One region of the Lysinibacillus sp. G1-3 genome, then DNA from elsewhere that is predicted to be linked to it. Evidence: riboswitches for the same ligand, from Rfam matches in the RefSeq annotation. Region 1 holds a riboswitch; each other region holds the start of a gene.
The links. Region 1 has a riboswitch for S-adenosylmethionine ahead of metK (methionine adenosyltransferase). Riboswitches for the same ligand answer to the same signal wherever they lie in the genome.
Positions count from the first base shown of each region.

Region 1 (3,173 bases):
TCTTTAGTTGGACGGATAAATAATTGATGAGCGAACAGATTGTGCCAAGCATATTCATTGATTACTTGAATGCTTAATTGAGAATCTTTGTCAGCACCAGCAAAGCCTTTGAATACGAATAATTCGTCCTGTTCTTTTAAATATTTTACTACTTTTACATATAAGTTATCGAACACTTCAGAAGAAATTGGTCGGTTAACTTTTCCCCAGTCAATTTTATCTTTTGTGCTCTCTTCTTCTACCGTATATTTATCTTTAGGTGAACGACCAGTGTATTTGCCAGTTTCTGCACGAACTGCGCCATCTACTGTTAACATAGCTTCACCACGAGAAGTAGCTTTTTCAGCTAATTGTGGTACTGAAAGTTGAACATTAATGTTACTGCCGCTTAATAATTCCTTCAGTTCGTTTGCAATTTCTACTGAATTCATCGATTAAATACCATCCTTTTTTATAGTATTCCCTTGAGTCTGAGGGAGATTTTCTTAATTTCAAAAATAGTATAACACAATTGCTTAAATAATCTATACTAATTCAGAAATTATTTTTCAGATTTTATTACTTTTCAAGAAAACGACAAAAAGTAAATTGATTCGTTTTGATAATGCTTTTTACCCTATTTATTATAAGTGATCAGTCAATCACTTTCGACACAGCAAAATTGTGTTCTAGAAGCTTTTGGCTTATATGAGGTTCGCACAGGATGTGAAGTTTTCAGCTTGTTTTTTATTAGTTGGAGCTTGTCTTCGATTGAAAAGGGGCTACAATCATTTTCATCCACCACATGTTCCGTAGCTGACGCTTTGCTTTCACTACAAAATGTGCTGTAAAGGGTTACACATATGTTAACACATGATGTGAGGTGGAGAGTAGGGATTATTTTGTTTGAATTTACAGGATAATACAAATGAGTTTCATAATAATGGTATAACTGTAGCTAACGCTTTGCTTTCGCTATAGATAAACAAAGCGTCCGGAATCGGTTTTGTGCTTATGCCTGTAGACGTTATTTTGCGAAAGCGCAGTGTTAACGTAGTGACAGCAATGTGTTTTTGTCTTTGCGACAGTGACAGCACGAGAGCCGACATGATTTTCGCTTTCGGTAATGCTACAGGACGTGGCGTTCTTACACTGAGTTTCCCTATTTTAGCGGGTGTTTGGGCACTCGCTGAAAGAAGTTAAAAATATTTGACAACGTTCGACCTTTTCCGTATTATGAGATATTGAACGGATACTCTTATCCCGAGCTGGTGGAGGGTCAGGCCCTGTGAAACCCGGCAACCTGCATGAACTATTTCACGACATGCGCTGGTGCCAACCTGATGCAAGGGAAACCCCTTGAACGATAAGAGTGAAAGGTTACGAAGTCATTATTCCTTTCCTCATGTAAAGTAAGCGTGAGAAAAGGATTTTTTTATTGTTAAAAACGAATGTAAAGGTAAGTATATAGTCCTTTCCTTATTATAATGACGGATCTTTCGAAAACCTCGTGTTAAAAGCAGTAGTTGTTTTTTATGCGAAAGCGTAGTGAAACGTAGCGACAGCGACAACTGCTTTAGAGTTCAATCTATAGGAGCGGGCTTGACATGGGTAATGAGTACCGTATTAATTCGCAAATATTATTTGTAAAAGTAATTGGAGGAAAACCAAATGACAAAACGTCGACTGTTTACATCAGAAAGTGTAACAGAAGGACATCCAGACAAAATTTGTGATCAAATCTCGGATGCCATTTTAGATGCTATTTTAGCAGAAGATCCAAACGCACGTGTAGCGTGTGAAACAACAGTAACTACTGGTTTAGTATTAGTAGCAGGAGAAATTACTACGTCTACTTATGTAGACATTAAAGGTATCGTTCGTGATACTGTAGCAGAAATCGGTTATACACGTGGGAAATATGGCTTTGATGCTGAAAATCTAGCAGTACTTGTTGCTATTGGTGAACAATCACCTGATATTGCTCAAGGTGTTGACCAAGCATTAGAGGCACGTGAAGGCTCTATGACAGACGCTGACATTGAAGCAATTGGCGCAGGTGACCAAGGCTTAATGTTCGGTTATGCATGTAACGAAACACCAGAGCTTATGCCGTTACCAATTAGTTTAGCGCATAAATTGGCTCGTCGTTTAACGGAAGTACGTAAATCTGGTGAACTAGGTTATTTACGTCCAGATGGAAAAACACAAGTAACAATTGAGTATGATGAAAACAATGTACCAGTGCGAGTTGATACGATTGTCATTTCTACACAGCATGACGAAGAAGCTACACTTGAGCAAATTCAAGCAGACTTAAAAGAATTCGTTATTGCTCCAGTTGTTCCGAGTGAATTATTAGATGCCGAGACTAAATATTTCATCAACCCAACTGGCCGATTCGTAATTGGTGGTCCAAAAGGAGATGCTGGTCTAACTGGACGTAAAATCATCGTTGATACATACGGTGGCTATGCCCGTCATGGTGGTGGTGCTTTCTCTGGTAAGGATGCAACTAAGGTAGACCGTTCAGCGGCATATGCAGCCCGCTATGTGGCAAAAAATATCGTAGCAGCTGGTTTAGCAGATCGAGCTGAAGTACAACTAGCTTATGCTATTGGTGTTGCTCAACCTGTATCTATTGCTGTTGATACATTCGGGACAGGAAAAGTTACGGAAAGTGAAATTGTAAAATGGGTACGCGAGCTATTTGACCTACGCCCAGCAGGGATTATTAAAATGCTTAACCTTCGTCGCCCAATTTATAAGCAAACTGCAGCATATGGTCACTTCGGTCGTACAGACTTAAATGTACCTTGGGAACAAACGGACAAAGCAGACGCATTAAAAGAAAAAGCAGGTTTATAAACTATTCAGCTAAAGTAATAAAGTAGTTGGACAAATATTTTAAGATACTATTACAGAAAGGGGCTTAACATGCTATTGCCCCTTTCGTTGTTTTTAACTTCTTTCAGCGGGTGTCTAAACACCCGTTGAAAGAAGTTAAAGCCCCCGGTGGATGTCACGGAATCAGAAAAGAGTGCTTAGGGGATGTTAGCCTAAAACCATCGCATTCATGCGATAACGACTAACTGACCTACATCGGTAAAAGGGACATGTCCTGTGGCATTACCGAAATGACCGACATCGTGTCGGCCCTCACGCAGGCCTAAGCACAAAGCCGATTCCGGACG
Region 1 is NZ_JBWHYQ010000014.1:146,528-149,700, reverse strand. Features, by position in the region: gene pckA (phosphoenolpyruvate carboxykinase (ATP)) at 1-431, opposite strand, end outside; SAM riboswitch class I at 1,235-1,352, shown strand; gene metK (methionine adenosyltransferase) at 1,651-2,847, shown strand.

Region 2 (3,173 bases), on a different contig from region 1:
TAAAATAGTGATGCCCAGTTCACGGTTAATTTTTAAGAGAAGCTCAAGAATAGCGTCAGTTGTTTCAGGATCGAGAGCACTTGTCGCTTCATCACTGAGTAAAATCTCAGGCTCTTGGGCTAGTGCACGTGCAATAGCGACACGTTGCTTTTGACCACCCGAAAGCTGGCTAGGATAACTATCTAATTTCTCTGTTAGGCCAACAATTTCTGCATATTTTGCAACGCGTTTTTTCACTTCAGAGTCGTTATAGCCTAGAAGCTTTAATGGTACCGAGATATTGTTGTAAACGGTCGCTGTTTTTAAGAGATTAAAATGCTGGAAGATCATGCCGATTTTTTGACGCGTTTCGCGAAGGTCGTTTAAAGAAAGGGAAGTAATATCTACATTGTCGATCAATACTTTACCTGTTGTTGGACGCTCTAATAAATTAACACAGCGAATAAGGGTACTTTTTCCTGCACCACTGTAGCCAATAACCCCATGAATTTCACCTTTTTTGACATGTAGGTTAATGCCATCTACTGCTTTAACGATGCCTTTTTTAGTTTTAAATTCTTTTGTTATATTTTCTAGTTGAATCATACTGTGATATCTCCTTTCTAAGTCCTTTTATAAAGCAAGAATCTGCTAGCATTCCTATAGGAGTCTCGCAGATTCTTAATTTATGAAAGGCCCTTCATCGTTACTTACCAGCTTGGAATGATAGAACCTTTGAATTCCTCTTCAATAAATTTGCGTACTTCATCAGATTGATAGGCTTCAACAAATTTTTTAATCGCTGGGTCATCCTCGTTTTCAGAACGTACCGCGATGTAGTTTACATATGGAGAGTTAGTAGATTCTAAAAGAATGGAGTCTTTTTTAGGATCAATACCAGCATCAAGAGCGAAGTTCGTATTAATAGCTGCCACATCTACTTCACTAAGCTGCTTCGGAATTTGTGCAGCTTCTAATTCAATGAATTTAAAATTCTTTTTGTTTTCTTCCACATCGCGAGTAGAAGCTGTTAAGTCTGCACCTTCTTTTAATTTAATGATGCCTGCCTCTTGAAGAACAAATAGAGCACGAGCACCGTTTGTTGGATCATTTGGTAATCCGAAAGTAGCACCATCAGGAACTTCATCCAATGATTTATATTTCTCAGAGTAAATGCCCATTGGAGTTAAAATTGTTTTTCCTACTGGCACTAAATCTGTTTTGTGATCTTTGTTAAATGCATCGAGGAAAGGCTTGTGTTGATAGCTGTTTACATCAAGATCACCCTCGGCTAACGATGTATTTGGCAAAACATAATCAGAGAACGTTTTTAGTTCTACCTCTAAGCCATTTTCTTTGGCAACTTTTGCAGCAATTTCTGCAATTTGTTCGTGTGGACCAGAAGTTACACCTACTACAATTTTATTTTCATTAATAGCCTTACCTTGACTACCTTTATCTTCTTTAGTACCGCAACCTACTAATGCTGCTACTAATGTGAGACTTGCTAAACCTAGTAAAATTTTGTTTTTCTTTTTCATGAGACATACCTCCAAAGTTGTTTTATCGGTTTGTATAAAAAACAATTTCGCCTTGGCGTAATTGCTGTCCGGATTTTGAATTGTGCTAGCACAATTCATTCCTTTTTAAAATCCGTGACATTCGCCAGAGGCTTTTATCTTCATGTAAATGAAGATAAAAAAAACTCTCTTAAAAAATTAAGAGAGGCTCATAAAAAAGTGTCCTCTCTTATCTTTCAAACGATATCGTTTGCAGGATTTAGCACCTTCCTTAAAAAAGGAGGTTGCCGAGCTTCATAGGGCCAGTCCCTCAGCTACTCTTGATAAGAGATTTATAATATTTTTTTGTAAATCCGATAGGACTAATATAAATTATTGGTTATGGTAAGTCAATGGAATTTTTAAAATTTTTTATTTTATTACAATATTCCATTAAGGGAGATGGGTGGGAATGTTAGTGAGAGTCAACTATGTGTGGGGTGGGAGATATGAAACGCATTTTCATGGCTCTATGAGCGATTAGTGGGGTGGTGTGTCCGTATGAAGAAATGGGTTATGACCAATGTTATCCAATAGAAGAAGGGCTAGAGCTACCACAAAAGATAGTGAGATCAAAAGACTGTCCCTTAGCAAGCGTGAGCTGATGGGACAGTTTTTTTGATAGAGGGAATCAAATGTTCATGAGTTAAATAGGTTTAATTTTTCAATTCTGCTGACCGCTTCACGTAAGCGTTCTTCACTTACGAGTAAACCTACACGAACATAGCCTTCACCGTATTGACCGAAGCCATTGCCAGCAGCTACTGCGATATCAGCTTTGTTGAGCAATACATCAGCAAACTGCTCGCTTGTATAACCTAATGGAACAGGGAGCCATGCAAAGAAAGAGCCCTTTGGTGCCGTTACTTGCCAACCAATGCGCTGTGCTTCTTCGATAAGAACATTTCGTCGACGCTCATAAGTCGCTCTTAGCGTATTCGCGCAATCCTGTGATGCTGTAAGGGCAACCGCTGCTGCTTGTTGTACGGCAGGGAATTGACTACAAAATAGATGATCTTGAATAAGATTAATAGCCGCAACAATATCAGCGTTACCAACTGCAAATCCAATACGCCAGCCTGCCATATTGTATGTTTTAGATAATGTATACATCTCGATGCCGACCTCTTTGGCACCTTCCGCTTGCAGGAAACTAATAGGTTTCTTGCCGTCAAATCCAATTGCACCGTAAGCGAAATCATGTGAGACGATCATGTTGTGCTCTTTAGCAAAGCGCGCCGTTTCCTCGAAAAATTCAAGTGTTGCAGTACCACCAGTTGGGTTGTTCGGGTAATTTAAGTAAAGTAGCTTAGCCTTTTCTTTTACGTCATCAGAAAGAGCATGATAATCAGGCAGGAAATCATTTTCTGCAAATAGTGGCATAACTTCAAAATTAACATCACCTAATACAACACCAGATAAGTAATCTGGATATCCAGGATCGGGTAATAACATTGTATCACCGGGGTTTAAAACCGCTAATGGTAGCTCAACAAGACCAATTTTTGTACCACCAAGAATAGCTACCTCAGTTTCAGGGTCAATATCAACATTGTATTCACGTTTGTAGAAGTCTGCAGCTGCTTGACGTAATTCTACTAGGCCGCGGAATGGAGAATATTTATGATTTTGAGG
Region 2 is NZ_JBWHYQ010000013.1:150,492-153,664, reverse strand. Features, by position in the region: gene ACVYAD_RS15575 (methionine ABC transporter ATP-binding protein) at 1-585, opposite strand, end outside; gene ACVYAD_RS15570 (MetQ/NlpA family ABC transporter substrate-binding protein) at 690-1,520, opposite strand; SAM riboswitch class I at 1,726-1,829, opposite strand; gene ACVYAD_RS15565 (aminotransferase class I/II-fold pyridoxal phosphate-dependent enzyme) at 2,178-3,173, opposite strand, start outside.
Region 2: linked by a shared signal. The riboswitch ahead of ACVYAD_RS15570 (MetQ/NlpA family ABC transporter substrate-binding protein) and the one ahead of metK (methionine adenosyltransferase) in region 1 are both predicted to bind S-adenosylmethionine.

Region 3 (3,173 bases), on a different contig from region 1:
ACTTCTTTTTAGAATCATCAATCGGTGGATTAATAATGGTCTTAATTATGGGACTATTTATGTTTATGAATGTACCGGGATTACAGCTTTATGCCGTTCAGATTTCAGAAAAATATATACCATCAGCTATCTCAATGGCTTCAGCATTAAATATTTCGGCCTTTAACATTGGTATTTTCCTAGGATCATACATTGGAGGAATTATCGTTCGCCAACAATCATTAGCGCATACTCCTATATACGGATTCGGCATGGTGATGATTGCTGCAGCTACTACGTTCCTATGGTTAATCTTCGATAGAAACAAACAATAGGTACGTTTCTTATAAATAAAAAATGTGAGGAAGGTGCTTTCTAAAATGCCCCTTCCTTATTGCTATTTATTAGATTCAAGGAAAGTATCATCAAAATATGCTTTAAAATTTGGATACAGATAGTCTAATGACGATAGAATATCGGCATCATCATCAAATAAAATTTCATGTTCAATTTCATATATGGCACAACTTTCTTCATCAGCATTATTATTTAAATCAATACAAATTATTTTTCCATACTCTGTATCCCACGAAAATGGAAGATATCCTAAACTGCATAATGATGGATTAAACATATCTCTTACATTATTTAAAGGATCCTCAATACTTTGGTCAGGTATTACACCAAAATAATGATGATACGTTGAAATAAAAGCTTTATACCATTCGGGAAAATTAAGTCCGAACTCTTTTTCTAACGTTTGAATATCTCCCTCCGTTACGGTGGAAGGAATCATTCTCCACACAGACCACTCTGCATCGATATCAACTACCTTCATTTCTTCAGGTACATCCGGGCACATCCACCTACAAAATCCATCTTCAGACACCTGATTATAACGTTCATAGTAAACTTCAAAACCATTTTTTATGTATGCACGAATATCCATTTTAATAACTCCTTTTGAAGAAGAATAAATTGATCGGGATTTAAGCCGTTGAACTGAGGTCCTTTTCGCTCAAGCTTTTCAAAGCACGGCCATTAACACCTAAAGTCTCTGTTGTACATAAGATAATGTATCAACTATAGGATAGGAGGAATTTAGTGTATTACAATCCTTATCCGTATTTTGTCTATCCTAATTATTATCTGGCATGGGTAATGGCAAATCAACCAACTACTCAACTACCTTCTAGACATCTAGCAATGCCTGACCCAACGAATAGAGGTCCATTTCCATCCATCAATACAGTAAAATTAAAGACTTCTGCGAAACGAATCAAAGTTATTATGCAGCAAGCACAATTACTTACGGATAAAATTGATGAATCAGAGCAATTTGCACATGATCTTATGAACGCAGCACAACAATCAAATAAAACAGAAGTTGAAAAGTTAATTGCGTCAACAGGCATTACGGTAAAATTCGATACTACCTATACACCAGATGGATTTCGTATACTATTTACTGATAGCGGCTGTTGTAAGCTAACACTAATTTTGGGTTGGTGAAAAGTTGGTCCTTTGAAGAGGGCCTCTTTTTTTTGCCTTTAGCATCTTCTTTATGAATTATAACCACGTATCCCTACTGAACTTGTAAACTATATATAAATATGCTAAAGTATTCATAAATTTCATTTCTGAAAATTCTTATATTTTATTTTCTTATCAAGAGAGACGGAGGGATTGGCCCTATGAAGTCTCAGCAACCAGCCTATAGGTATGGTGCTAATTCCAAATGGCAAAATTTAGCCTTGAAGATGAGAAGACTTACTGCATTTGCTTTGCACAAGAGTCCTCTTCTACAAGGAGGGCTCTTTTTTATTGTTGCATTCAAAATAATTAACAGAAAGCAGGGAAATATTATGGCAAACGACCTTTTACAAGCAATAAAATTATTGAAATCAAAAGAATGGGTTGATTTAACACATATATTCGGTCCAGACTCTCCTCATTTCTTTATGTTTGATGATGCAAAATTTGAAACATTATTTTCCCATGATGATGGCTTCTTTGCACAACAATTCACTTTCCCTGGGCAATACGGAACACATATCGACCCACCTATCCATTTCGTGCGAGATGCACGTTATTTAGAGGAATTGGAGCTAAAAGAACTAGTACTACCACTAATCGTTATTGATAAATCGAAGGAAGCTGAAATTAACAACGATTACACGTTAAGCATTCAAGATATTCTTAACTTTGAAGCTGAATATGGAGAAATTGAAGAAGGTACCTTCGTTGCGCTACGTACCGATTGGAGTAAACGTTGGCCAGATAAAGAGGCTTTCAGCAACAAAGATGCTGATGGCAATAATCATATTCCTGGCTGGGGATTAGAAGCGTTGCAATTTTTATTCAACGAACGAAAAGTAAGTGCGATCGGCCACGAAACTTTTGATACGGATTCAGCAACAGATTTTCGTAAAAACGGTAAGTTAGATGGCGAATATTTTGTGCTTGAGCAAGATACTTATCAAATTGAGCTTATGACAAATTTGGATAAGCTACCTCCAAAAGGCGCCGTTATATTCAATATTGTGGCAAAGCCTGAAAAAGCATCTGGATTCCCTGTCCGCTCATTTGCTATATTGCCTTAATATAGCAACAGGTCTGATTCAATACATATTGCACCAGACCTTTCTTAATCATTTATTTAGATTTTTTTCCTTTTTAGAAACACGATCAACATAAGAGCTATGAACTTAATACGATTTTTTCCATTAAATGATTTTTAGCTCACGAAGAGCATAATCAATACCATCTTCTGTTGATTTCTTTGTTACAAAATTAGCGACATTTTTTAAAGCTTCACTACCATTACCCATTGCAATACCAAAGCCGACCTGCTCTAGCATGTCGATATCATTATCTCCATCCCCAAAAGCAAGTGCTTCTTCTGTACTCAAGTCGAAATATTCTAGTACAGCTTGAACAGCAATAGACTTAGAAATATCATGTTGCAAAATATTTGTAATGTAAGGATGCCACCTTTTAAATAATAAATGAGGAAATGTAGAGGTATACTTTTTCTCAATATCCTCATCAACATATAAACACATTAAATACACCTCTTGCGTTACAATATCTTCATTGATAACGGGAAACTCCCGCAAAGATAATGTTTCTTTCATAGCTTTTAATGTTTCTTCTTCTTGGACGTTATTCATTGATAATGTTTCTGTGAAAAA
Region 3 is NZ_JBWHYQ010000008.1:87,412-90,584, reverse strand. Features, by position in the region: gene ACVYAD_RS09920 (MFS transporter) at 1-314, shown strand, start outside; gene ACVYAD_RS09915 (SMI1/KNR4 family protein) at 377-928, opposite strand; gene ACVYAD_RS09910 (YuzC family spore coat inner layer protein) at 1,084-1,491, shown strand; SAM riboswitch class I at 1,642-1,746, shown strand; gene ACVYAD_RS09905 (cyclase family protein) at 1,845-2,582, shown strand; gene ACVYAD_RS09900 (Cof-type HAD-IIB family hydrolase) at 2,706-3,173, opposite strand, start outside.
Region 3: linked by a shared signal. The riboswitch ahead of ACVYAD_RS09905 (cyclase family protein) and the one ahead of metK (methionine adenosyltransferase) in region 1 are both predicted to bind S-adenosylmethionine.

Region 4 (3,173 bases), on a different contig from region 1:
TTTTATTAATTGGATTAGCTCCATTGAAGATACGTCATAAACGCTTGTGGCCCCTGGGAAATCGCCCACCTTCGTCGGATCTCCAGTCACTGCTAAAATATCGTGAATACCTAGTGCATTTAATCCCATTAAATGTGATTGAAGTCCAATTAAATTACGATCTCGGCATGTTATATGAGTTAACGGTCGTACCCCGTGTGTTTCTTTCAGTAAGGCACCCATTGCGACATTACTAATCCTTGGAGAAGCAAGTGAATTATCTGCCATCATGACTACATCTGCGCCCGCCTCATATATTTTTCTTGCTCCCGCAATAAAGCCTTCAATTTCTAAATGTCTTGGTGTATCTAATTCCACTATAACTGAGCGTTCTCGTTTTACTTTTACATGTAATGGTTCGTAATTTGCTGGCTCAGCCTCACGGACAATCTCTACTTTTTCTGGCTTTGCATACTTTTCTTCGACTGGAGATAACTCCTCTAAGTACTTTTTCGCTGCAGCAATATGCTTTGGTGTCGTACCACAGCAACCACCAATTAAACGTACCCCCTGATCACGAAGCTCTACAGCTGCTCGACCAAAATAATCTGCCTCCGACTCATAAACGACACGGCCATCCTCTACATCAAGAAGAGAAGCATTCGGATACGCTGACATAAATGCTTTCTTAGGAAGCTCCACACCTTCAAATGCTTGTATTGTATGGTGAGGACCTAAGCGACAGTTAACACCTACGAGATCAGCACCTAGCGCTTCAAGTTCATGTAAAGCGTTATTTAAGCTCATTCCATTTTGTAAAATTCCTGGTTCGTGCATAGAAACTTGAGCAATAATCGGTAATTTCGTTTTAGCTCGTAGCATTGCTAAAGTCGCTGTTAACTCTTCAAAATCATAATATGTCTCAAGTAAAAGGCCATCTGGATTTCCTGCAAGTAAAACGGTTGCCTGCTCATCAATTGTTGCTAAAATTCCCTCTAACGTTGCGTCGCTTTTTCGAATACCACGGATTCCCCCAATAGTACCTAAGACAAATTGTCCACCATCTGCCGCTGCTCGTTTTGCAATCGTTATAGCAGCTTCATTAAACTGCTGCACACGAGATTCTAATCCATAGCGGGCTAATTTTATGGCATTAGCTCCGTAAGTGTTCGTTTGAATAATATCGGCACCTGCCGCTATATACTCTCTATGAATCTTTTCAATTAATTCAGGTCTTTGTATATTCATTTCCTCGTGGCAATACTCCAAGCCATAGCCATATAAAACTGTACCAATTGCACCATCTGCTGTAAGAACATGCGTTTTTAACCTTTCAAGCAATCCCATAAAACTAGCCTCTCTTCCTTTATTTATAAAAATTAAAATGCAAAAAGCCTTCTTTTACATAAAAAGAAGGCTTTAACGTTTCGTCATTGTTTTTCCTTCTCATCTTCGACACTACGGTCCTCTGGATTTAGCACCTGACAATAAGTTGGTTGCTGAAGCTTCATAGGGCCAGTCCCTCAGCTTCTCTTGATAAGAATGTTGTATGAATTTTTTAAATAATTAAAAGAATCATATCGTTTACGAACGATTGAGTCAAGACTATTTCACAGAACAGAGGTAAAATCTCACGAAAAATACCATATTTTGATTTAAATCAAACAATTACGATAGTTTTTCAGCAAGCTCCTCACCAATTTTTTTACCATTTTGAATACACGCACCTATGCCCACTCCGAAATAAGAGCAACCCGCTATTGATAAATTCGGATAGTTTTTCTCAAGCTCTTGTACGAGACCTTGCAACGCTTCACGATGTGCCAAATCATACTTTGGCATTTGGTCGATCCATTTTGTCACGTCCACAATTGTTGGAGTTTCCTCAATCCCCAAGCTTTTTCTTACATCCTCTAGAGCAACCGCTGCTAACTCTTCATCTGACATCAAACGCAATCTCTCATACTCAGGGTTAATGCTCTTATAAAAAAGTCGTACAAGTAATTTTCCTTCTGCTGACGTGTGTTTCCACTTGCGACTTGTCCACGTTGCTGCATTACAAATAACATCCGAATTATGTGACACAATATAGCCTGTTCCATCCGCGGGTAATCTATTATCTGGTACATCAAACCCTAAGTAAATCGTAATGGCGGATGCAGTATTGAATTGTTCAAAATAGCCGTTCAAAGATTCATCCTGCAATAAGCTTTGTACCGCTTCATTTGGCAGTGCCATGACAACATGATTTGCTTCAATTATTTTACCGTTTGCTAATGTAACGGAGTACTGATTCTCCTGCTTTTTAACACTTATAGTGGCAATCCCTTTTATAATTTCTACATCCGTTAATGTTTCTTCAAGTCGATCAATTAATGACGATAAACCATTTTTAAATGAAATAAATTTTTTATTGGCGGCTTTCAAAAATTGTTCCCTGTTTGCATCAAAGCCTTTAATAATACTACCGTAATCGTTTTTGTAATCGATTAAATACGGTAAAGTGGAAGCAATTGAAAGTTGATTTAAATCTCCCGAGTATACACCTGCAAGTACGGGCGCTATTTGGTTTTGAACAAGCTCCTCACCTAAATAGTACGTTAAAAATTCCCCAATCGAACTTTCCTTTGTAAACTCTTCATTTGGCATGGTTAAATCCTTTAATGCTTCTTTTTTACCTTTCTCTGATACAAGCGTGCTTTCCTCTAGAGATTGTAAGCTCATAGGAATACCAAACGTTGAATCTGCTGGGATAGCATGTAGCTCATTATTTGTGAAAATATACGAAACACCCGTTTCGTTATACACAAGATTTTGTTCAAAATTAAGTTCTTCTACTAACTCCATAACACCTTTATGACGCGCTACTATAGAATCTGCTCCTGTTTCCATGATAAAGCCTTGTTCATATGCAGAGTGAAGCTTACCACCAAGGTATGTATTTTTTTCAACGAGTACAAGCTTTACATTTAAGTTTTTCTCCTGAACTTGACGTTGTAAATAATGCATCGTACACAAACCCGTAATTCCGCCACCTAATACAACTACTGTTTTCATATTAACCGCCCCTATTTTTAGTTCTTTATTTCAGTATAAACTTTTTTTATCGAAAATTACGTTAAACCCTTTACAAATTTAGCAAAAATGGAGCTATCCAGCGCATAGGATAGCTCCATTCTTTTCTATGTTCAATT
Region 4 is NZ_JBWHYQ010000032.1:30,931-34,103, forward strand. Features, by position in the region: gene ACVYAD_RS24110 (bifunctional homocysteine S-methyltransferase/methylenetetrahydrofolate reductase) at 1-1,326, opposite strand, end outside; SAM riboswitch class I at 1,423-1,522, opposite strand; gene ACVYAD_RS24115 (protoporphyrinogen oxidase) at 1,648-3,036, opposite strand.
Region 4: linked by a shared signal. The riboswitch ahead of ACVYAD_RS24110 (bifunctional homocysteine S-methyltransferase/methylenetetrahydrofolate reductase) and the one ahead of metK (methionine adenosyltransferase) in region 1 are both predicted to bind S-adenosylmethionine.